Regions from separate parts of the Micromonospora sp. LOL_014 genome, predicted to be linked through region 1. Evidence: riboswitches for the same ligand, from Rfam matches in the RefSeq annotation. Region 1 holds a riboswitch; the other holds the start of a gene.
The links. A riboswitch is a leader RNA that binds a small molecule or an ion and turns the genes downstream of it on or off. The one in region 1 is predicted to bind cyclic di-AMP.
Positions count from the first base shown of each region.

Region 2: another riboswitch for cyclic di-AMP. It lies ahead of ACFHW1_RS00375 (coiled-coil domain-containing protein); the one in region 1 lies ahead of ACFHW1_RS14870 (NlpC/P60 family protein).

Region 1 covers NZ_JBHMIP010000015.1:14,137-18,943, reverse strand. The annotation lists gene ACFHW1_RS14885 (DUF397 domain-containing protein) at 1-76, opposite strand, end outside; gene ACFHW1_RS14880 (helix-turn-helix domain-containing protein) at 323-1,204, shown strand; gene ACFHW1_RS14875 (DUF6232 family protein) at 1,252-1,788, opposite strand; cyclic di-AMP (ydaO/yuaA leader) riboswitch at 2,262-2,393, shown strand; gene ACFHW1_RS14870 (NlpC/P60 family protein) at 2,404-3,363, shown strand; gene ACFHW1_RS14865 (sigma-70 family RNA polymerase sigma factor) at 3,484-4,476, opposite strand.
Region 2 covers NZ_JBHMIP010000001.1:83,029-87,835, forward strand. The annotation lists gene ACFHW1_RS00370 (glycoside hydrolase family 65 protein) at 1-597, shown strand, start outside; gene ACFHW1_RS00375 (coiled-coil domain-containing protein) at 655-1,671, opposite strand; cyclic di-AMP (ydaO/yuaA leader) riboswitch at 1,674-1,809, opposite strand; gene ACFHW1_RS00380 (potassium channel family protein) at 2,064-2,741, shown strand; gene ACFHW1_RS00385 (cellulose binding domain-containing protein) at 3,246-3,455, shown strand; gene ACFHW1_RS00390 (winged helix-turn-helix domain-containing protein) at 3,504-4,172, shown strand; gene ACFHW1_RS00395 (sensor histidine kinase) at 4,201-4,807, shown strand, end outside.

The DNA of each region.
Region 1 (4,807 bases):
CTACCTCGACGCAGGTCGTCGCCTCGCAGCGGCGGCTCTTACGCCACGCCGGACCGGCAGTGCTGATCACAGTCACCTAGACTCCTTAATAAGGATAAATCGGTAAATTTGCCATCAGAGCACGCAGGCAATCGGGCGGACTGTATCAGTCCCCGATCTTGCCGACGCGACTGGGCGACACCGCGAAAACCCGGTGAAACCGCCGTTCGGACCATGCGGAGGGCCGGCCGTCCTTAGCAGACCTGACGGCGGCGGTGTAGCGTGCAACAGGGTGGCAACCAGCCAGGTGGCACTCTGCAAGGCACCCCCCCGGAGCGTTCCCATGCCTGCCCGACACCAGGGCCCGACCATCGGGCGTCGCCGGCTGCGTGCGGCGCTACGCCGGGCACGCGATGCCGCCGCGCTGACCCAGGACTACGTCGCCGCTCAAATGGACTGGTCGCTGTCGAAGCTGATCCGGATCGAGTCGGGTTCGGTCAGCATCTCGACCAACGACGTCAAGGCTTTGCTGGACCTGTACGGCGTACGCGACCAGCAGCAGGTGCAGGAGCTCGTCGAGCTGGCCCGGGCGGCACGACGGCGCGCCTGGTGGAGCGGCTACAAGGATCGGGTGCCGGCCGCCTACGCGGCCTACATCGGGCTGGAGGCGGAAGCGTCGGCACTGCGGTACTTTCAGCCAATCAGCTTCCCCGGCCTGCTGCAGACCGAGGAGTACGCCCGCGCGGTGATCCCGGCCGACGGCCCGCACCATGTACCGGCGGCCGAGATCGAAGGGCGGGTGCAGATCCGGCTGGCCCGCCAGCACGAGGTGCTCTTCGGCGCCGATCCGCCGCAGATCGAGGTGATCATCGACGAGGCTGCGCTGCGCCGGATGACCGGCGGCCCGCGGGTGCTGCGCGAGCAGCTCCAGCATGTGGCGAAGATGTCAGCGGCGCCTCATGTCACGGTCCGGGTGCTGCCGTTCGCCGCCGGAAGCAACACGGTGCTCGGGCCGTTCGTCATCCTGCACTTCGCCGACCAGGCCGACGCTGACGTGGTGTACGTGGAGAGCGCTCTGGTCGAGGAGGTCATCGACCGGGCCGACGAGGTCCGGCCGTACCAGCATGTCTTCGACCGACTACGGGCGGAATCCCTGTCGCCAGCCGACTCGGTGGCGATGCTGCACGACCTCGCCCGGCGGCTGGACGGGCCGGACGCGGGCTGATCGACGTCGACCAGCCCGCCGACGACCGCGACGGCGGCCGGGCCCGCTCACCGCTGGTCGGGCACCCACGGCTCGATGGTGACCGGCTCGGACAGACCGGCCAGCCGGGAGATCTCCCGAGCCCGCATCAACGCCCGGCTCACCTGGCCGTACTGGCGTTCGTCGTCGGTGCTGAACAGCAGCAACAGCAGTCCCTGGTGACGGCCCCATAGTTCGTACGCCCGCGGCCGCAACCGGTCGCCGAGCCAGGCGACCGCCACCGGCACGAACGCAGCCGCCAGCATGGCGAGGTAGACACCCGCGCTGACCTCGTCCAACCCGCGGGTGTAGCCGACGGTCACCGCGACCGCCGCCAGGGTCAGGGCGGTCACCGCGATCACCCGGCCGGTGAGCCGGTCGCGGGCGCCTCGCGCGGTCCGGAGTTCGGTGAGGTCGCGGACGGCGAAACGCCGGCCGGCCACGACGAACCATTCACCGGTCACGCAGATGCCGGGCTGCCGGTAGAAGGTCCGTCCGACACTGGAGCCGGACTGGGCGGGCACCGGGGAACCGCGTCGGGGTGGGGTCTGGCGAGTAGCACGCATAGCTGCCTCCGAAGGGCTCGTGCGGCGCTGACCTTGCGGGTCCATTGTGCAAACAGCTAGCTACTCGATGGAAGGTGGTCATTCTGCCACCTAGCAGAATGACGTACGGCAGGCCGCGTCCTGGATGGCGAATCAGACCTTTTGCGGCTATTCATCCGGATAGCTTACTGACGACAACCGCACAGACCGACTAATGACGCATTATTCGCAATTGATCAGACGCTGTCCAATGACGACGCGCCGGAGTCAACCGGTCACGCGAAGACAACAGGAATGTTGCCCAGAGCAGCCAACCGTCACATCCAGTAACTGTCAACGGGCTCCGGCCAGTTCCATGCCACGGATCACGATCGCAGCACTTTCCGCGTCGCAACCTTGCGGCTAAGTTGGACCAGCTGGTCCGGTCACCAGTCGCCGGGAAGCGGTGACGCCGGTCCAGTGCCGCCGAATCGCCGTCCTGAGATTATCTGACGTTACAAACAGTGATCTCACGGTTGCGATCCGGGGACCCATCGGCAACTGGGGTGAATCCGCGGTTCACCGCGGTAGGGCGAACTTCCCGCCCGAATCCGTCAGCTAACCCGGTAGGCGGCGAGGAAGAAGGGTTCTGCGTTCTTGTCAACAGCGCGGATTCTGCTGCGCACCCTGATGCTGGCCGGCGTAAGCCTCGGCCTGGTGGTACCGGCGACCGCCGCGACCGCCCAGCCGACGGTCAGCGAACTCACGCAGCAGATCGACGAGGAATCCGAAGAGCTGGCCAAGGTCGTCGAGTCGTACAACCGGCTCAGGGAGGAGGCCAAGGCCACCCGGGCGGCGGCCGAGGAGATCGACGCCAAGCTCGGCCCGCTGCAGGCCGAACTCGCGGCAGCGCAGACCGAGGTCGGTCAGATCGCGGTCAACGCGTACAAGACCGGCGGGTTGAGCACCGCGAGCGCCCTGCTCGACGGCACCTCCGGCAGCTTTATCCACCGGCTCGGCACCCTGGACCACCTGGCCCGGGACCGGCAGCAGCGGCTCAGCGAGTTCACCAGCACCCAACTGACCTACCTGGCCGAGCAGGAGAAGCTGCAGGCGGCACTGAAGAAGCAGGACGCCCAGGTCAAGGAGCTCGCCGACCGCAAGAAGAGCATCGAAGCGGACATCGACGAGCTGATGGACAAGCGGGAACGGGCCTACGGTGCCGCGAGCGAGACCGGCTCGTCGTACACCGGAACCGTCCCGTCGGTGTCCGGTGCCGCCGGCTCGGTCGTCGAGTTCGCGTACGGAGCCATCGGCAAGCCGTACGTCTGGGCTGCCAGCGGCCCGAACGGTTACGACTGCTCGGGCCTGACGCTTGCCGCGTGGCGTACCGCCGGCAAGAGCCTGCCGCACAACGCGGCGATGCAGTGGGACGTGGTCGCGAAGATCGACCGTGGCGCACTGCAGCCCGGTGACCTGGTGTTCTACAACGGTCTCGCCCACGTCGGCCTGTACGTGGGCGGCGGCCAGGTGATCCACGCACCCACCTTCGGCCGTACCGTCGAGCTGGCCAGCGTGGACATGATGCCGCCGTACGGCTACGGCCGGGTCCGCTGACCCGGTCGCTCGCGCGACACTGCCGACGGCCCGGCATCCGCAAGGCGGATGCCGGGCCGTCGGCAGTTCGTCGGTGGGTTGTCAGTTCATCGGCGGATCAGGTCGCCTGCAGCCGATTCGTCAGGCCGCCTGCAGCCCTTCCGCCCGGGCCAGCTCCCGCAGCCGGCCCAGCGCCTGGATCTCCAGCTGACGGATGCGCTCCCGGGACAGTGAGAAGCGCGAAGCGACCTCGGTCAGCGAGTGCTCCCGCCCGTCCTCCAAGCCGTACCGGGCCCGCATGATGCCGGCGGACCGGTCGTCCAGGTGGTTGAGCAGGCCCTCGATCCGCTGCCGCTCCAAACCGGTGAGCACGATGTCCTCCGGCGACGGTGCGTCGCTGTCGGCCACCAGGTCGCCCAGGTTGGTGTCGCCGTCGTCGCCGACCGGGGTGTCCAGCGACACCGTGTCCTGCGACCACCGCACCAGCTCGTGCACCCGCTCGACCGGCACGCCGAGCGAGGCGGCGATCTGCTCCGGCTCCGGGTCCGAACCGAGCTCCCGGGTCAACTGGCGGGCCACGTTGCGCATCCGGTTGACGTCCTCGACCAGGTGCACCGGAAGCCGTACGGTCCGCTCCTGCTGGGCGATCGCCCGGCTGATGGCCTGCCGAATCCACCAGGTCGCGTAGGTGGAGAACTTGAAACCACGCTCGTAGTCGAACTTCTCCACCGCGCGGACCAGACCGGTGTTGCCCTCCTGGATCAGGTCCAGCATCGGCATCCCGGACCGGACGTAGCGGCGGGCGATCGACACCACCAGACGCAGGTTGGCCCGGATGAACAGGTCCTTGGCCCGTTCACCCTCGACGACCAGCCGCTCCAGCTCCTCGCGGCTCACCCCGGCCCGCGGCACGCCCTGCTCCAGCAGGTGCTCCGCGTACAGACCGGCCTCGATCGCCTTGGAGAGGTCGACTTCCCGGGCCGCGTCGAGCAGCGGCGTGCGGGAGATCTCATGCAGGTAGACGCCAACGAGGTCCCGCTCCTCGGCGACCTCGTCGGTCCGCAAAGCCATCGTCTTCTCCACGTTGCTCACGGTCCCCTCGTTAACCCCACGTCGTGCCCTGTCACCTGCGATGCGCATCTCCATCAGCCTCTCCCCCGTCACGTCCGCCTCCGATCCGGCGAACCTGATGTGGCAGGCCCGCCGTATGGCGCCGACACCTGCACAACAGATGAGACGCGTCAGAGATTCCGTCTCGTGAGTCGAAGCTGACACGATTGCCTGAATAATTGCTGTGAGCGGGATTGGCGTTTCCTGCCAGGCTCCTCGATCGCCACGCTGCGTCGGGCCGGCCGACTGCCCGATGCACTCAGGTCGGCGGGGCGTGGCAGACTCCCAGCACACCACGACACCGGGCAGGGGCGCAGCGATTCCCGTCACTACCCCTCCTGCGATCCTCGTCACT
Region 2 (4,807 bases), on a different contig from region 1:
AAGCAGGCCGACCTGGCGCTGGCGATGCACTGGCGGGGCGACGCGTTCACCGAGCAGGAGAAGGCCCGCAACTTCGCCTACTACGAGCGGCGTACGGTGCGGGACTCGTCGTTGTCGGCGTGCACTCAGTCGGTGATAGCCGCGGAGACCGGCCATCTGGAGCTCGCCCACGACTACATGGGTGAGGCCGCGTTAATGGACCTGCACGACATCAACCGCAACACCCGCGACGGCATCCACGTGGCCGCCCTGGCCGGGGCGTGGCTCGCGCTGGTCGCCGGCTTCGGGGGGATGCGTGACCACGGCGGGGAGCTGACCTTCGCTCCCCGGCTGCCGCAGCGGATCAACCGGCTGGAGTTCGCCATGATGTGGCGGGGCCTGCGGCTGCGGGTGGCGGTCCAGCATGACGAGGTGACCTATTCGCTGCGTGACGTCGACCCGAACGCCACCGTTGACCTTACCCATCACGGCGAGCCGATCACGGTGGCTGCGGACAAGCCGGTCACCCGGGCGATCCCGCCGGCCAATCCGGTCGGTCCGCCGCCGCAGCAGCCGACCGGCCGGTCACCGGTACGCCGGTCGGCGCGTACCGACTGACCACCTCCTCGTGCGGTGCCGGGCCGACCCGGCACCGCACGAGGAGAGGAGGTCAGGTCACAGCAGGGACAGATGTACGTGGTTGGTGTGGTCGCTGTTGGGATCGCCGTTGGCGCCGCTGTACGAACTCCAACCGGTGGTCGGTGACCAGAACTGGCGGTACCAGATGACGTAGAGGATGCCGAGCTTGTCGGCGTTGCGGACCAGGAAGGCGGTCAGGTTGTTGCCGTACAGCCGGTCGTCGCCGAAGGCGTCGCCGCCGAACCCCTGCTGCTGGGCGGAGAAGTCGCAGGCCCGCCCCTTGGGGTGCTCGAACGGCCCACCGGGGCGGAAGCAGGAGACGAAGCGGGTGAAGCCGGCCTTTTTCGCTTCGTTCAGCGCGTGCATGGTGCGCGGAGTGATGCAGCCGCTCGTGGTGGGGTCGTCCAGACTGCACGACTGGGACGGCCAGGAACCGTCCGAGTTACGCGGCGCCTGGGCGGCGACCGGCGAGGTGGCCGAGACGAACCCGTTGGTGGCGACCGCGCCGACCAGTTGCAGGGCCTTTTCGGCCTCTTCCTTCTGCCGGGCCATTGCCTCGAGTTGCTGTTCCTCGCGGGCCACTTCGGCGTCGATCGCGGCGACTGCCCGAGCTGCCTGTTCGCGTGCCTCGTTGAGCTCCCGAATCCGCTTGTTGTCGTGCATGGCGATCATGTCCAGGCCTTCGGCGCGTTCCAGCAACTCGTCCGGGTCCGCGCTGTTGAGCAGGACCATCACCGGGGTGATCCGGCCGAGACGGTACGAGTTGGAGGCGACCTGGCCGATCTGTGGGGTCAGCGCGGAAATCCGTTCCTCGACCTTTTCCAACTCGAGGTTGAGCTTCAACTGGCGTTTGCGGGACTCGTCGACCGCCGCCTTGGCTTCGACGAAGCCCCGGCCGGTCGATTCGAGCACTTCGCTGAGCAGTGGCGGGGCGCCTTCGTCATCCGGATCCTGAGCGGCGGCTGGCGACACTACGACGAACCCAGCGAGCAGGGCGGCGACGGCGGCGAGGGCCGCGGCCGTCGGAATCCGCCGGCGGAGGGGTGCGGTCATCCTGTTCCTTTCCTTGGCCGCCGACCGAGTTAGCTGACGGGTTCGGGACGGAACGATCCCTACCGCTGGCGCGGATTCACCCCGGTGGAAACGTGGTTCCCCGGCTCACCCCGGAGGGCGATTGGGCGGCGGTCACCGCCGGCACCGGTGGGCGCCGCCTGGCGAAGACCGCCGGCAAGCTTACCGGATTGGTCACCGGCATCAACACCTCGACAATCCTGACTGAGCTGGAAAAATCCGTTACCAGCCAACGACTTTCGGTGATGTCCACTTTCTGCGTTCGACGGCGTACGACAAGTCGTCAGGGGTCGGTATCGCTGCGCCGAGGTTAGCGGCTGACTACAGTGCGTATGAGGAAAAGCGGGAAAGTCGTAGCGTCGGACGGATCTTCGGTGAGAGATGACGATTCCCCGGTCGGGCCGCCGGACGCCGACAGCGTGGTGGTGATCGGCCTCGGCCGGTTCGGTGGTCAGGTCGCCCAGTCTCTGCTCCGCCTCGGCCACGACGTGCTGGGCATCGACGAGCATCCCAAACGGGTGCATCGCTGGTCCGAGCGGCTGCCGAGGGTGGTCGAGGCGGATTCAACCGATGACCAGGCGTTGCGCCAGTGTGGCGTCGCCGACTACTCCCGCGCGGTGGTCGGCATCGGCTCGGACGTCGAGGCCAGCATCCTCACCGTGGTGGCGCTGACCGAGCTGGATGTCCCGGAGGTCTGGGCGAAGGCGGTCACCGCCAAGCACGGCCGGATCCTCGCCTCGGTCGGCGCGCACCATGTGATCCTTCCGGAGGCGGCGATGGGTGACCGGGTAGCCCGCCTGCTGGCCAGTCGGATGCTCGACTTCATCGAGTTCGACGACGGGTTCGCCATCGCCAAGGTCTGCGCCCCGCCGGACGCCGCCGGCCGGACGTTGGCCGAGTGCCGGCTACGTCAGCGGTACGGCATCACGGTGGTCGGGATCAAGGAGCGGGACCGGCAGCTGAGGTACGCGGGACCTGAGACGTTGATCCCGCCGGATGCGCTGCTGATCGTCGCCGGGGCAACCACGGCGGTTCAGCAGTTCGGCCGGTGAACATGGGCGTGAACGCCTCATCACACCTTCATTTCGTGAGCTGATCAGCCGCCGGACTTTCGCAAACTCGTGACTCAGGCTACAGTCCCTGCATGGGAGCGCTTCCATCGATGGATGTGCCCACGTTGAAGTAGTCGACGCGTGGCGCGGCGATGGCGACATCACCGTGTCAACCGCACAGCTCCCGAGGCTGGCGGCGGGCCAAGCCCGGACTCCGCCGCCAGCCCGCGCACCACCTGTCGAGAGGAGGTGGAACCAGAGCCACTCGCGTGGCCCGGCTCCCGCGCGTCACGCACGACCCGGACGCCAGACCGCTCGTGCGTGTTCAGCAACTGATGGTGGGGACGGGGGTTGCCCTCCCCGTCCCCACGCTAGTCCTCGATTGTTACGGCGGGGAATCGCCAACAAGTCAGGACCGCGACGCCGATCTGTCCGACAGCGCTGCCCGGCCTGTCGATGCATCGGCAGGCTTCGTTGTGTATTGGGGCCTGGGCAGTGGCTGGGTTGCCGCGCCCGATCTGCGGCGACGGTCGGGCCGGGCCCTTACCGGTCGACCTGGTCCCGCCGGACATCACCGTCACCAACACGCCGTGGAACAGCCGGATCCCGGCCGGCGGCAGCGTACAGCTCGGTTTCGTGGTCAGGCACTCGGCGAGCAACCCGCCGCCGACGGACTTCCTGCTCAACGGCGACCGGTGCGCGTCCTCGGGTTGACCCTCGTCGAAGACGCGCTGGTGACGGCGGCTTGCTAGCCTCGCCCGCATGCGGGTGCTGGTGGTCGAGGACGACCCCGAGGTACGCAGTGCCGTCGTCACCGCGCTGCGCTCCGGCGGATCCGCCGTCGACCAGGCGGCCGACTGGAGCCAGGCCGACCTGAGCATGAGCATCAACGACTACGACTGCCTGGTGCTCGACCGGATCCTTCCGGAAGGCGACTCACTGCACCAGCTCGGCCACCGACGGCGGGCCGGGCTCACCACACCGGCCCTGGTGCTCACCGCGCTGGACAGCGCCGGGGACCGGATCGCCGGGTTTCAGGCCGGCGTCGACGACTACGTGGTGAAGCCCTTCGTCACCGCCGAACTGGTGCTGCGGGTCCGGGCGCTCTGCCGACGCCGTGGCGCCACCACCCCACCGCTGCTGCGGGTGGCGGATCTGGAGGTCGACGCCGCCCGCCGGGAGGTGCGCCGCGCCGGCGTCCTGCTGACGCTCACCCGCAAGGAGTTCGCCGTACTTGAAATGCTGCTGGTCCGGCGCCCGGCGGTGGCCAGCCGCAGCGACCTGTTCGAACACTGTTGGGACGAGCTCGCCGACCCCAGCTCGAACGTGGTGGACGCGGTGGTCGCCCAGCTGCGCCGCAAGCTCGGCGAGCCGCAGTTGATTCACACCGTACGCGGGGTCGGCTACCGGGTTGGCGGGGCGCCGTCGTGACCGCCGGCCGAATTGGCGGGGTGCCGTCGTGAACCGCCGCGATCGGCGGGGTGGCAAGCCGCTGCAGACCGCCGACCGGCTGCGTAACCTGCGGATCCGGATCACGCTGCTGGTGATGGCGATCAACGTGGTCGGCCTGGCCGGGATGGGTGCCGTCGCGTTGCTGGTCGACGGGCGGCAGCGCGACGAGGTGGTCGCCGCCGAGCTGCGGCGTACCGCCAGCACCGCCGCCGCCCTGCTCTACTACGAGTCCGGGGCGCTGCAGCTCGACAAACTGTTCGACAACGCGGTCGCCAACGGCACCACCGCCGTCTACGTCTACGAGGCCGGCCGGGCCGACCTCAGCCTGGTCTTCGCGTATCCGGCCCGGCTGCCGGTCGTACCGCCGGACAACCTGCTGGCGCCGGCCCGGACGGTCTGGACCTCCGGCACCGAGCTCGCCGGCGGGGTCGGCGACACCGCCGAAACCTCCACCCCACTGCTCGCCGTACCGTTCGAGCACGCCGTCACCGGGGCGGTTGCCGGCGCCGTCGTCGTGCTCGGTGACACCGGGCCGGCCGAGACCGCCAACCGGCGGCTGGCCCTGGCCCTGGTCGCTGGCGGCGTCAGCTTCACCGCGCTGGCCTGCGCCGGCG